Regions from separate parts of the Cellulomonas jepli genome, predicted to be linked through region 2. Evidence: riboswitches for the same ligand, from Rfam matches in the RefSeq annotation. Region 2 holds a riboswitch; each other region holds the start of a gene.
What was found. Region 2 has a riboswitch for S-adenosylmethionine ahead of AB6N24_RS06715 (aminotransferase class V-fold PLP-dependent enzyme). Riboswitches for the same ligand answer to the same signal wherever they lie in the genome.

Region 1 (3,175 bases), on a different contig from region 2:
CGTGCGCAACCGGGCCAAGATCGAGGCCACGATCGCCAACGCCCGCGCCGTCCTCGCGCTGCACGAGGCCGGGCGCACGCTCGACGAGGTCGTCTGGTCGTTCGCCCCGGCCGACGCCGTCGCCGGGTCGCGCCAGCGCCCCGCGACCTGGAGCGACGTGCCCGCGCAGACCGACGAGTCCAAGGCGCTGGCCCGCGAGCTCAAGCGCCTGGGCTTCCGGTTCCTCGGCCCGACGACCGTGTACGCGGCGATGCAGGCGTGCGGCCTGGTCGACGACCACCTCGCGGGCTGCCCGGTCGTCGCGGGGCGCTGAGCGAGGTCAGCCACGGCCACGGGAGCGCGGCGCGCGGTAGGCGGCGCGCGGCACTGGGCACGTGGCACGTGGCACGTGGCACGTGGGACGTCGCACGTCGGACGTCGGACGCGAGCCGCGTCGTCGTTGGTCGTTGGTGGTTGCCCGCTGGCCGCTGGCCGCTGGCACATCGTCGCCTGTTCGTCACGCCGGCGTCGTCCGCCCGACACACGTGCTCCCTAGCGTCGGACCGACAACGAGAGAGAGCGGGGCACCGATGACCCTCACGCTGACGCTCGTCCGCCACGGGCGCACCTACTTCAACGCACGCCGGATCATGCAGGGACGCTGCGACTCGCCGCTCACGCGGGACGGTCGTGCGGGCGTCCGCACGACCGCCCGGCACCTCGCCGGCACGCCGTTCACCGCAGCGTGGTCCTCGCCCTCGGGGCGGGCCGTCGCGACCGCCGTCGAGCTGCTCCGCCACCACCCCGACGTCCGCCTGCGCACCGACCCCGGGCTGCTCGAGTACAGCTTCGGCATCTACGAGCGGAAGCACGAGGGCGTGCTCGACGACGTCGTCGCGTGGCCCGAGCTCGTCACGGAGGTCCTCGCGGGCCGCCACCCCGGGCTGCCGGGCGGCGAGCCCGGTGCGGAGTTCATGCACCGGACCCGGGACGTGTTCGCGCGGATCGCCGCCCAGCACGGCGACGGCGGGCACGTGCTCGTCGTCGGGCACGGGCTCGCGCTCGGCGCCTACCTGGCGACGGTCGACGAGGTGGGTCTCGTGCCGCTGCCGAACGCGTCCGTCTCGACGGTCGAGGTGGAGCCCGACGGCGCGGCGCGGCTGACGAGCGTCGCCGTCGACGTCGCCGGACAGGGGCACATCGCGGCCCGCCCGATGCGCACGCCGACCCCGGTGGCCTCGATCGCCTGACCCGGAGCCGCACGACCTGGACCGGCCCACCGGGCACCCCCTGGCCTGCACGTCGCCCGTCCCGCACCTCGCCCGACCCGCACCTCGCCCGACCCGCACGGCCCCCGAGCCAGCCGCACGCCCCCTCGTCGCGTCCCGGGCGCTCGCCGTCGCGGGCGTACCTCCGAGCGTGGACGGCCTCATCTCGGTTGGTGAGAGGCATTGCTCAGCATGCGGGACCAGCCCTATGCTCGGCTCACCATCCAGAGCGGCCGAGAGTCCTGGCTCGTCGACGCCGCAGCAACCCCCCTCTCACGAGGGTGTGGGTGCTTCCGCCAGGTTCGATGGAGTTGACGATGACGTGCACGTCCCCGTGTCCGCGACCCTCCCGGGCGGCCACCCCGCGACGGACCGCCTCATGAGCGCCCCCGTGACCGACGCCGCGCCCGACGCACCCCCCGTCCCGCGCGACGCCCCGACCGGCGACTCCCTGCGCACGGCCCCGGGTGCGCGCGACGTGCTCGCGCCGGTCGACCGGCCGACGGTCTCGTTCGAGCTGTTCCCGCCCCGCAACCCGGACGCCGCCCCGAAGCTGTGGGCGACGATCCAGGCGCTCGGCGAGACCCGCCCCGACTTCGTCTCCGTGACCTACGGGGCAGCGGGCAAGACGCGCACCACCACGCGCGGGCTCGTCCGCCGCCTGCTGCGCGAGACGTCGCTCAACCCGATCGCGCACCTGACGTGCGTCGGGACCTCGCGCGCCGAGGTCACCGCGGTCGTCGAGGAGTTCCTCGACGAGGGTGTCCGGTCGTTCCTCGCGCTGCGCGGGGACCCGCCCGCCGACCAGGCCGACTGGCGCCCGCACCCCGACGGCCTCGAGACCGCGAGCGAGCTCGTCGCGCTGCTCCGCGAGATCGAGGAGCGTCGGTGCCGGCAGAGCCTCGCGCAGAAGGTCCGCGCGACCGTGCGTCCCCTGTCGATCGCCGTCGCCGCGTTCCCGCGCGGCAACGCGGGCACGGGCAGCACGCGCGCGCAGGACGTCGCGGCGCTGCTCGCCAAGCAGGAGGCCGGGGCCGACTTCGCGATCACGCAGGTCTTCTACGACGCGGGCAGCTATCTCGAGCTCGTCGCCGAGGCGCGTGAGGCCGGCGTCACGATCCCGATCATCCCCGGCATCATCCCGACGACCGACCCCGCCCGGCTCCTGCGGGTCGAGGCGCTCACCGGCGTCCCGGTCCCCCGGCCGCTGCTCGAGCGGCTCGGCTCGGTCGACGACGACGCCGAGCGGCACCGGGTCGGCATCCGCGCGAGCGTCGACCTCGTGAACGCCGTGCTCGACGGCGGCGCCCCGGGCGTCCACGTCTACACCTACAACACCCACCACGCCGCGCTGGACCTGCTCGAGGGTGCACACCTCGGCGGCGGAGCTCCGACAGCTCCCGACCGGACCCCCAGGCCGCAGGCCGGCTCACCCAGCCCCGTCCCCGCCCCCACGAACTGATCGAGGACCCACGATGACGAGCACCACCCCCGCGTCCGCGCTGCCCGAGTTCCCCGCCGGGACGATCCTCGGCTACCCGCGCATCGGTCCCCGCCGCGAGCTCAAGAAGGCCATCGAGGCGTTCTGGGCCGGCAAGACGTCCGCCGAGGAGGTCGAGGCGGTCGCCGCCGACCTGCGCAAGCGCACCCGCACGCACCTCGCCGGCCTGGGCCTGCGCACCGACGTGCCCGCGATCCCGAGCGCGTTCTCGTTCTACGACCAGGTGCTCGACGCGACGAACCTCGTGGGCGCCGTCCCGGCCCGCTTCGCCGACCTCGTCGACGCCGAGGGTCGCCTCGACCTCGCGGGCTACTCGACGGTCGCCCGCGGCCGCGGCGAGGACCTGCCCCTCGAGATGACCAAGTGGTTCGACACGAACTACCACTACCTCGTCCCGGAGATCGGTCCGGAGACGGAGTTCCGCTAC
Region 2 (3,175 bases):
CGAGGCGGCTGACGGCCGCGATGTCGACGAGGTCCTGCATCGGGTTGGACGGCGTCTCGAAGAACACGACGTCGGCCGGGGTCGCGAGCGCCTCCTCCCACTGCGCGAGCACGTGCCCGTCGACGTACTCGGTGGTCACGCCCCACTTCGCGAGGATGTCGTCGAGGATCACGACGGTCGACCCGAACAGCGCGCGGGAGGCGACGACGCGCGAGCCGGAGCGCACGAGCGCGGCGAGGGCCGTGAAGACCGCGGACATGCCGGTCGCGGTGGCGTACGCGGCCTCGGCGCCGTCGAGCAGGCGCAGGCGCTCCTCGAACGTCGAGACCGTCGGGTTGGAGTAGCGCGAGTAGAGGAACCGGTCGACGTCGCCGGCGAACGCCGACTCGGCCTCGCCGGCCGACCCGTACACGTACCCCTGGGTCAGGAACAGCGCCTCGGACGTCTCGCCGAACTCGGTGCGCACGAGCCCGCCGCGCACCGCGAGCGTGTCGGGGCGCAGCGTGCTGCGGTCGACGGAGCGGTCGTCCCAGTCGAACGGTCCGGGCGTGCGGCGGGCGCTCACCGCTGCCGCCAGGGCAGGCCGGCGGCGCGCCAGCCGGTCGCCCCGCGCTGCCCGTCCGGGCCGACGCCGCCCTCGAAGCCGTCGAGCACGTTGTACGCGGGGCCGAGCCCGGCGGCGGTGGCGAGCTTCGCGGCGCCGACCGAGCGGACGCCCGAGCGGCACAGGAACACCACGGGCCGTTCGTCGCCGGGTGCGAGGCCGCTCGCGTCCAGCTCGTCGACGAACGCCGGGTTGGGCCGGCCGGTGCCGTCGACCCACTCGACGAACGCCGCGGGGCGACCGGTGGTGGACGTGTCGGGGACGCCGATCGTCGCCCACTCGCCGTCGGTGCGGACGTCGACGAGCAGCGCGCGCTCGTCGTGCTCCAGCAGCTCCCACGCCTGCTGCGGGGTCAGGTCACCCGCGTAGCCGCCGGCGCTCACGCGGGGAGGACCTGGGCGCGCGGCACGGGGACCGGGCCGGACGTGGGGACGGGGTCGGGCAGGACGACCGCCTGCGCGACGATCACCCGGGTCCCGTCGAACGTCGCCGCGGGGCCGCCGTGCAGCACGTAGCCCTCGTCGAGCGCGGCGCTGATGCGCTCGCAGAACGTGCGGTCGTCGGGCCCGGTCAGGAGCCGGTAGCGCAGGCGCTCGGGCTCGGGGGTGCCGGCGTCCGGGGCGGGGTCGGGCGTGCCGGTGCCGCCGGTCCCGGTCGTCGGGTCGGGTGCGTCGCTCATGTCGCCTCCATCGGTCCTGGCGGTAGCACCCTGCTCCAGGCACGTCGTGCCTGCGGGTTGCTGCGGCGTCGTCGAGCCAGATCTCTCGGCCGCTCTGGATGGTGACGGCGATCGTAGGCTCACGTCCGGCCGCCGTCCAAGCCTCGACCCCACGCGGTCCGGCATGCGAGACGCCGTGCCCACCCGTTGACACCGACGGGCTCTCCCGGGGATTCTCGACGCAGGTCATGAGTGCCAGCACGAAGCCCCGGCTTGCTGGCCGGCAACCCTCCTCCGCGGTGGGGTGCCCCGGGTGACGACCTGGCCGTGCCGCCGATCGGCGGACGGCAAGCGCGGGGTCCTCACCACGGGTCCCCACCGACCTGTCGAGGAGCACCATGTCCGTGATCACCGAGGCCACCGCCTGTGCGACGACGCCGCTCGACGGGCTCCTGCCCGTCGTCGGGGGTGGGACCCAGGTGCCCCTGCTCGACGGCACGAGCCGCACCTACGCCAACCTCGACTACGCGGCGAGCGCCCCCGCGCTCGAGGCCGTCGCGGCGCGCGTCACCGAGGTCCTGCCGCTCTACGCGTCCGTGCACCGCGGCGCCGGCTACCTCTCGCAGGTGTCGACCGCGCTGTACGAGGCGTCCCGGCAGACGATCGCCCGGTTCGTCGGGGCCCGCGCGGACGACGTCGCGATCATCACCCGGAACACGACCGACGCCCTCAACCTGCTCGCGGGCGTCGTCCCGCCGGGCGCCGACGGGACCCCGGGCCGGGTGCTCGTGCTGGACGTCGAGCACCACGCGAACCTGCTGCCGTGGGGCCAGGGCCCGGACCGCGCGTCGACCGTCGTGCCGATCGCCGGGACGGTCGCCGAGACGCTCGACGTGCTGGCCCGCGAGCTCGCCGCGCAGCCGCACGCGCTCGTCGCGCTCACCGGCGCGTCGAACGTCACGGGCGAGGCGCTGCCGCTCGACGAGGTGGTGCGCCTGGCCCACGCCGCCGGTGCGCGGGTCGTGGTCGACGGCGCGCAGCTCGTCCCGCACCGCGGGTTCGACCTCGCCGCGACCGGGGCCGACTACGTCGCGTTCTCGGGGCACAAGACGTACGCGCCGTTCGGTGCGGGTGCGCTCGTGGGCCGGCGCGACTGGCTCGACGCGGGCGAGCCGTACCTCGCGGGCGGCGGCGCGGTGCGGGACGTGCGCGCGGACCGCACGATCTGGCAGCCCGCGCCCGCGCGGCACGAGGCCGGGTCGCCGAACGTGGTCGGCGCGATCGCGCTGGCCGAGGCGTGCGAGGTGCTCGCGGGGCTCCCCGCCGGTGCGCTCGAGGAGCACGAGGCCGCGCTGCGCGCCCGGCTCGTCGACGGCCTCGCTGCGCTCGACGGGGTGCGGGTCGTGCGCATCTGGCCCGACTCCGGCGAGCCCGTCGGGGTCGTGACGTTCACGGTCGGCGAGCACGACCCGGGCCTCGTCGCCGCCTACCTCGCCGCCGAGCACGGGATCGGCGTGCGCGACGGGCGGTTCTGCGCCCACCCCCTGCTCCAGCGCCTCGGTGCGGCGGACGGCGCCATCCGCGCGTCGGTCGGCGTGGGCACGCCGTCCGAGGCCGTCGACCGGCTCGTCGCCGGGGTCGCGGCGTACCTCGCCGAGGGCCCGGGCACGCGGTACGCGGTGCAGGACGGCTGCTGGGTCGTCGCGCAGGACACCCGCCCGCTCATCCCGCTGCACGGCCTCGACGGCCTCGCGGCGACGGCCGCGGCGTGCGGTCCGGCGCTCGACTGACCGGACGAGCCCCGTCGGTCGCCCGGCACGACCGGCCCGCCCGACCAGCCTGGCCCGCCCAGCCCGCCTGACGCGGCTCGTCGGGCGCGGCAGCCGAGGACCCCGACCAGCCCCCGACGACGT
Region 3 (3,175 bases), on a different contig from region 2:
GCGGCGGGCCCGCTCATCGGTCTGGACCGCGACGGCACCGGCGTCGAGCGCGGCTACCTCGTGACGAACCTCGACCTGCAGGACCTCGTCTCGTACCTGCCGATGATCTACGCGCCCGCGCCCAAGCGGGTGCTGGACACCCGCTCGGCCGCGGGGCGCGCGTCGATCGTCGGCCGCACCGCGGGCGCCCTCGACGCCGGCGGTCGCGTCACCGCCGGCGCGACGATCGACGTCGCGGTGGACGCCGCGACGGGGGACCTCGACGTCGCCAGCATCTTCGTCAACCTGACGGTCACGATGGGTGCCGGGCTCGGCCACGTCACCCTGTTCCCGCACGGCGTCGCTCGCCCCGACACGTCGACGATCAACTTCTACGCGAACCAGGACCTCGCCAACTTCGCGGTCACGGCCGTGGGGATGCTCGAGGGCCGGCCGACGATCCGCCTGTACGTCACGAGCACCGTGCACCTCATCCTCGACGTGACCGCGGTCTACGGCTCCTTCCCGGTCGCCACGACGGGGGCGGGTGCGGCGCGCAGCCCGCTGCTGCCCGAGCTGCGGGTCGACGGCCAGGGCTGACACCGCCGGGTCGGCGCACGGCGCCGGCCCACCCGATCCACCCGACCCCGGGCGCGTCGACGCGCCCGGGGTCGCTTCGTCGTGCCCGGTTCACCGCGCGTGACCGTGGACAGGCAGTCCAGCACCTGAGCATCCCCGCGAAGCGGTCGACCGCTCACGTGGTGCTGTTCTCCGCACCACCGTCCCTGGACCGAGGTAGGTCATGAGCTCCTGCGCGCAGCCTCGGCTGGCGCAACGGCAACCCTCCGCACGGCGGGGTGCCCCGGGCAAGGACCTGGTCGTGGACCCCGACCGCACCTTGAGGAAGCCCGTCGGTCGTTGACCCGCGTGGTGCCCGGGAGAAGCATGGGACCACCACCTGCACCGGCGCACCGCGGCCCCCACGGGCCGACCCGGAGCCTCCGCAGGCGCGACCCGCACACGACCGTGTGCCCGGGGGCTCCGGCGAGACGCCGCGAGCCTCACGCACCGCGCCCCGCGACCCGCCGAGCACGTCATCCGGCCCGCCGCCCGCACGGCGCACCGACCCCGCAGGCGCGTGGATCTCGGAGGGGGAACCACCATGGCAGCCGTCGACACCGTCCAGCACCTCGGAACCGAGCACGGGTACCGGTTCTTCGAGAGCGTCCTCGAGAAGTCCGACGACGCCCGCACCCTGCACGGCGAGCTCACCGCGCTCGGGCTCGAGGCGCAGCCGGAGCGCACCCAGCTGTTCTCCGTGTTCAGCCCGGACAGCCTGCAGTCCATCGCCATCTCGGTCACGCCGTTCAGCAGCAAGGACCAGACCCAGGAGGGCGGGCTGAGCGTGTCCGAGGGTGGGCACGCGCAGGCCGTCGTCGTCGACATCAAGGACCGCACCACGATCGCCGCGTTCGAGCACCTGGCTCTGCAGGACGGCCAGGTGGTCCGCTCGAAGCACGACACCGAGGAGCTGACCCGGGGCCGCGAGGGCGGCAAGGGCCGTGCGTCGGACGGGTACATCCGCGAGCTCGCGGAGCGCGTGGGCAAGGTGCCGGCCGGCCGCCACCTCGTCGAGATCGAGGCCCGTCAGGTGCGATCGCTCGCGAGCGTCTCCTACAACACGCTGCTCGGCGACGACTTCTCCCAGTCGGTGCACGACAAGGAGGAGATCACCGCGCTCCAGGGCAGCACACGGCTCGTCGCCGAGATCGGGCTGTTCGTGCTGTTCCGCACGTCGGGGTCGGCGTGCTGCAGCTGCTCGTGCTCGTGCTGGGGATCGAGCAGCTGCAGCTGCAGCTATGCCGGCTGAGGACGGGGACCGCCCGGTGCGCGCGGACGACCGGCTGCGCGTGCCGGAGCGGTTCACGGTCGTCCCGGCGCCCGACGGGTCGTTCCGCCTGCACTCGCTGACCTTCTCGCTCGAGCTGCGCGGCGGCCGGGGGGACCTGCTCGGGCGCCTGCTCGCGCTGCTCGACCGCGAGCGCTACTGGGCCGAGGTGCTCGCGGCGTTCGAACCGGACGACCGTCCCCGGGTGACCGCGGAGGTCGACGCGCTGCTCGAGCGGGGCGCGCTCGAGGTCGTGCACGACGTGCCCGGGCTGACCGCGGCCGAGCGCCGGCGCCTCGCACCGCAGATCGCGTTCTTCTCCCACTTCGTCGCACCGGAGCGGGAGGGCGCGGCGGACGACGGGACGGGCGAGGTGCTCCCGCGGTCCGGCGAGGAGTACCAGCTCCTGCTGGCCCGGAGCACCGTCGTGGTCGTCGGGCTCGGGGCCACCGGCTCCGCGGTCGTGCGGGCGCTCGCGGTCGCGGGCGTCGGGCGGGTCGTCGTGTGCGACCCCGGCACGGTCGATGCCGGGGACCGGGCCTCGGACGGGCTGCTCGGTGGGGCGCCCGTGGGCGAGCCCCGCGCGGCGGTCGTGCGGCGGCGTGTCGAGGACCTCGGGACCGGGACGTCGGTCGAGCCGGCCGACCGGCCCGGGGACGTCGACGGGTGGGTCCGGCTGCTCGACGGCGCGGGGTGCGCGGCGCTCGCGGAGGACTCCGCCGACCCGCGCACCTACGAGCTGGTCAACGAGGCGGCGCTCGTCACGGGTACCCCGTGGTCGAGCGCGCGCCCGGCCGGCTTCGAGGTCCACGTGGGCCCGACGGTGCTCCCGCACGAGACCGCGTGCTGGACGTGCTTCGAGCTCCGTCGCCGCAGCAACGTCCCGGACCTCGCCGAGCTCGACCTCGTGGACCGGCACTCGCGGGTCGCCGGACTACGGCCGGAGCACCTGCTCGTGAGCCCGGCGGCGGCGCTCCTCGCGCTCGAGGTCGTCAAGGTCGTGACGCTGTTCACGGCGCCTGCGTCCTACGCGCACCTGCTGAGCCTGAGCCTCGTGAGCGGGACGACGCGGCTCCACCCGGTGCTGCGCGTCCCGCGGTGCCCCGCCTGTGGGCGCCCGGCGCAGGCCCGGCCGACCATCCACGTGTGGCAGCGCAGCGCGGGGGAGGACGCCCGTGACCGGGACGCTGTCGCACGCTGAGCCGCTCCCCGAGCCGGCCGTCGAGCCCGCACGCGCCCGTGCCGTGCGCGCCGGCGAGGTGCCGGGCGCAGGCCCGGGGTCACGCCGCGGGTCGGCGGCCGGGCCGT

Region 1: another riboswitch for S-adenosylmethionine. It lies ahead of AB6N24_RS13575 (methylenetetrahydrofolate reductase); the one in region 2 lies ahead of AB6N24_RS06715 (aminotransferase class V-fold PLP-dependent enzyme).
Region 3: another riboswitch for S-adenosylmethionine. It lies ahead of AB6N24_RS17405 (hypothetical protein); the one in region 2 lies ahead of AB6N24_RS06715 (aminotransferase class V-fold PLP-dependent enzyme).

Annotation. Positions count from the first base shown of each region.
Region 1 covers NZ_JBFTER010000054.1:25,558-28,732, reverse strand. The annotation lists gene AB6N24_RS13585 (DNA-3-methyladenine glycosylase I) at 1-313, shown strand, start outside; gene AB6N24_RS13580 (histidine phosphatase family protein) at 570-1,229, shown strand; SAM riboswitch class I at 1,465-1,559, shown strand; gene AB6N24_RS13575 (methylenetetrahydrofolate reductase) at 1,627-2,709, shown strand; gene metE (5-methyltetrahydropteroyltriglutamate--homocysteine S-methyltransferase) at 2,723-3,175, shown strand, end outside.
Region 2 covers NZ_JBFTER010000019.1:11,811-14,985, forward strand. The annotation lists gene AB6N24_RS06700 (O-succinylhomoserine sulfhydrylase) at 1-565, opposite strand, end outside; gene AB6N24_RS06705 (rhodanese-like domain-containing protein) at 562-987, opposite strand; gene AB6N24_RS06710 (DUF1737 domain-containing protein) at 984-1,283, opposite strand; SAM riboswitch class I at 1,288-1,388, opposite strand; SAM riboswitch class IV at 1,507-1,622, shown strand; gene AB6N24_RS06715 (aminotransferase class V-fold PLP-dependent enzyme) at 1,661-3,052, shown strand.
Region 3 covers NZ_JBFTER010000087.1:3,566-6,740, forward strand. The annotation lists gene AB6N24_RS17400 (hypothetical protein) at 1-579, shown strand, start outside; SAM riboswitch class IV at 778-879, shown strand; gene AB6N24_RS17405 (hypothetical protein) at 1,142-1,849, shown strand; gene AB6N24_RS17410 (TOMM precursor leader peptide-binding protein) at 1,839-3,068, shown strand; gene AB6N24_RS17415 (YcaO-like family protein) at 3,043-3,175, shown strand, end outside.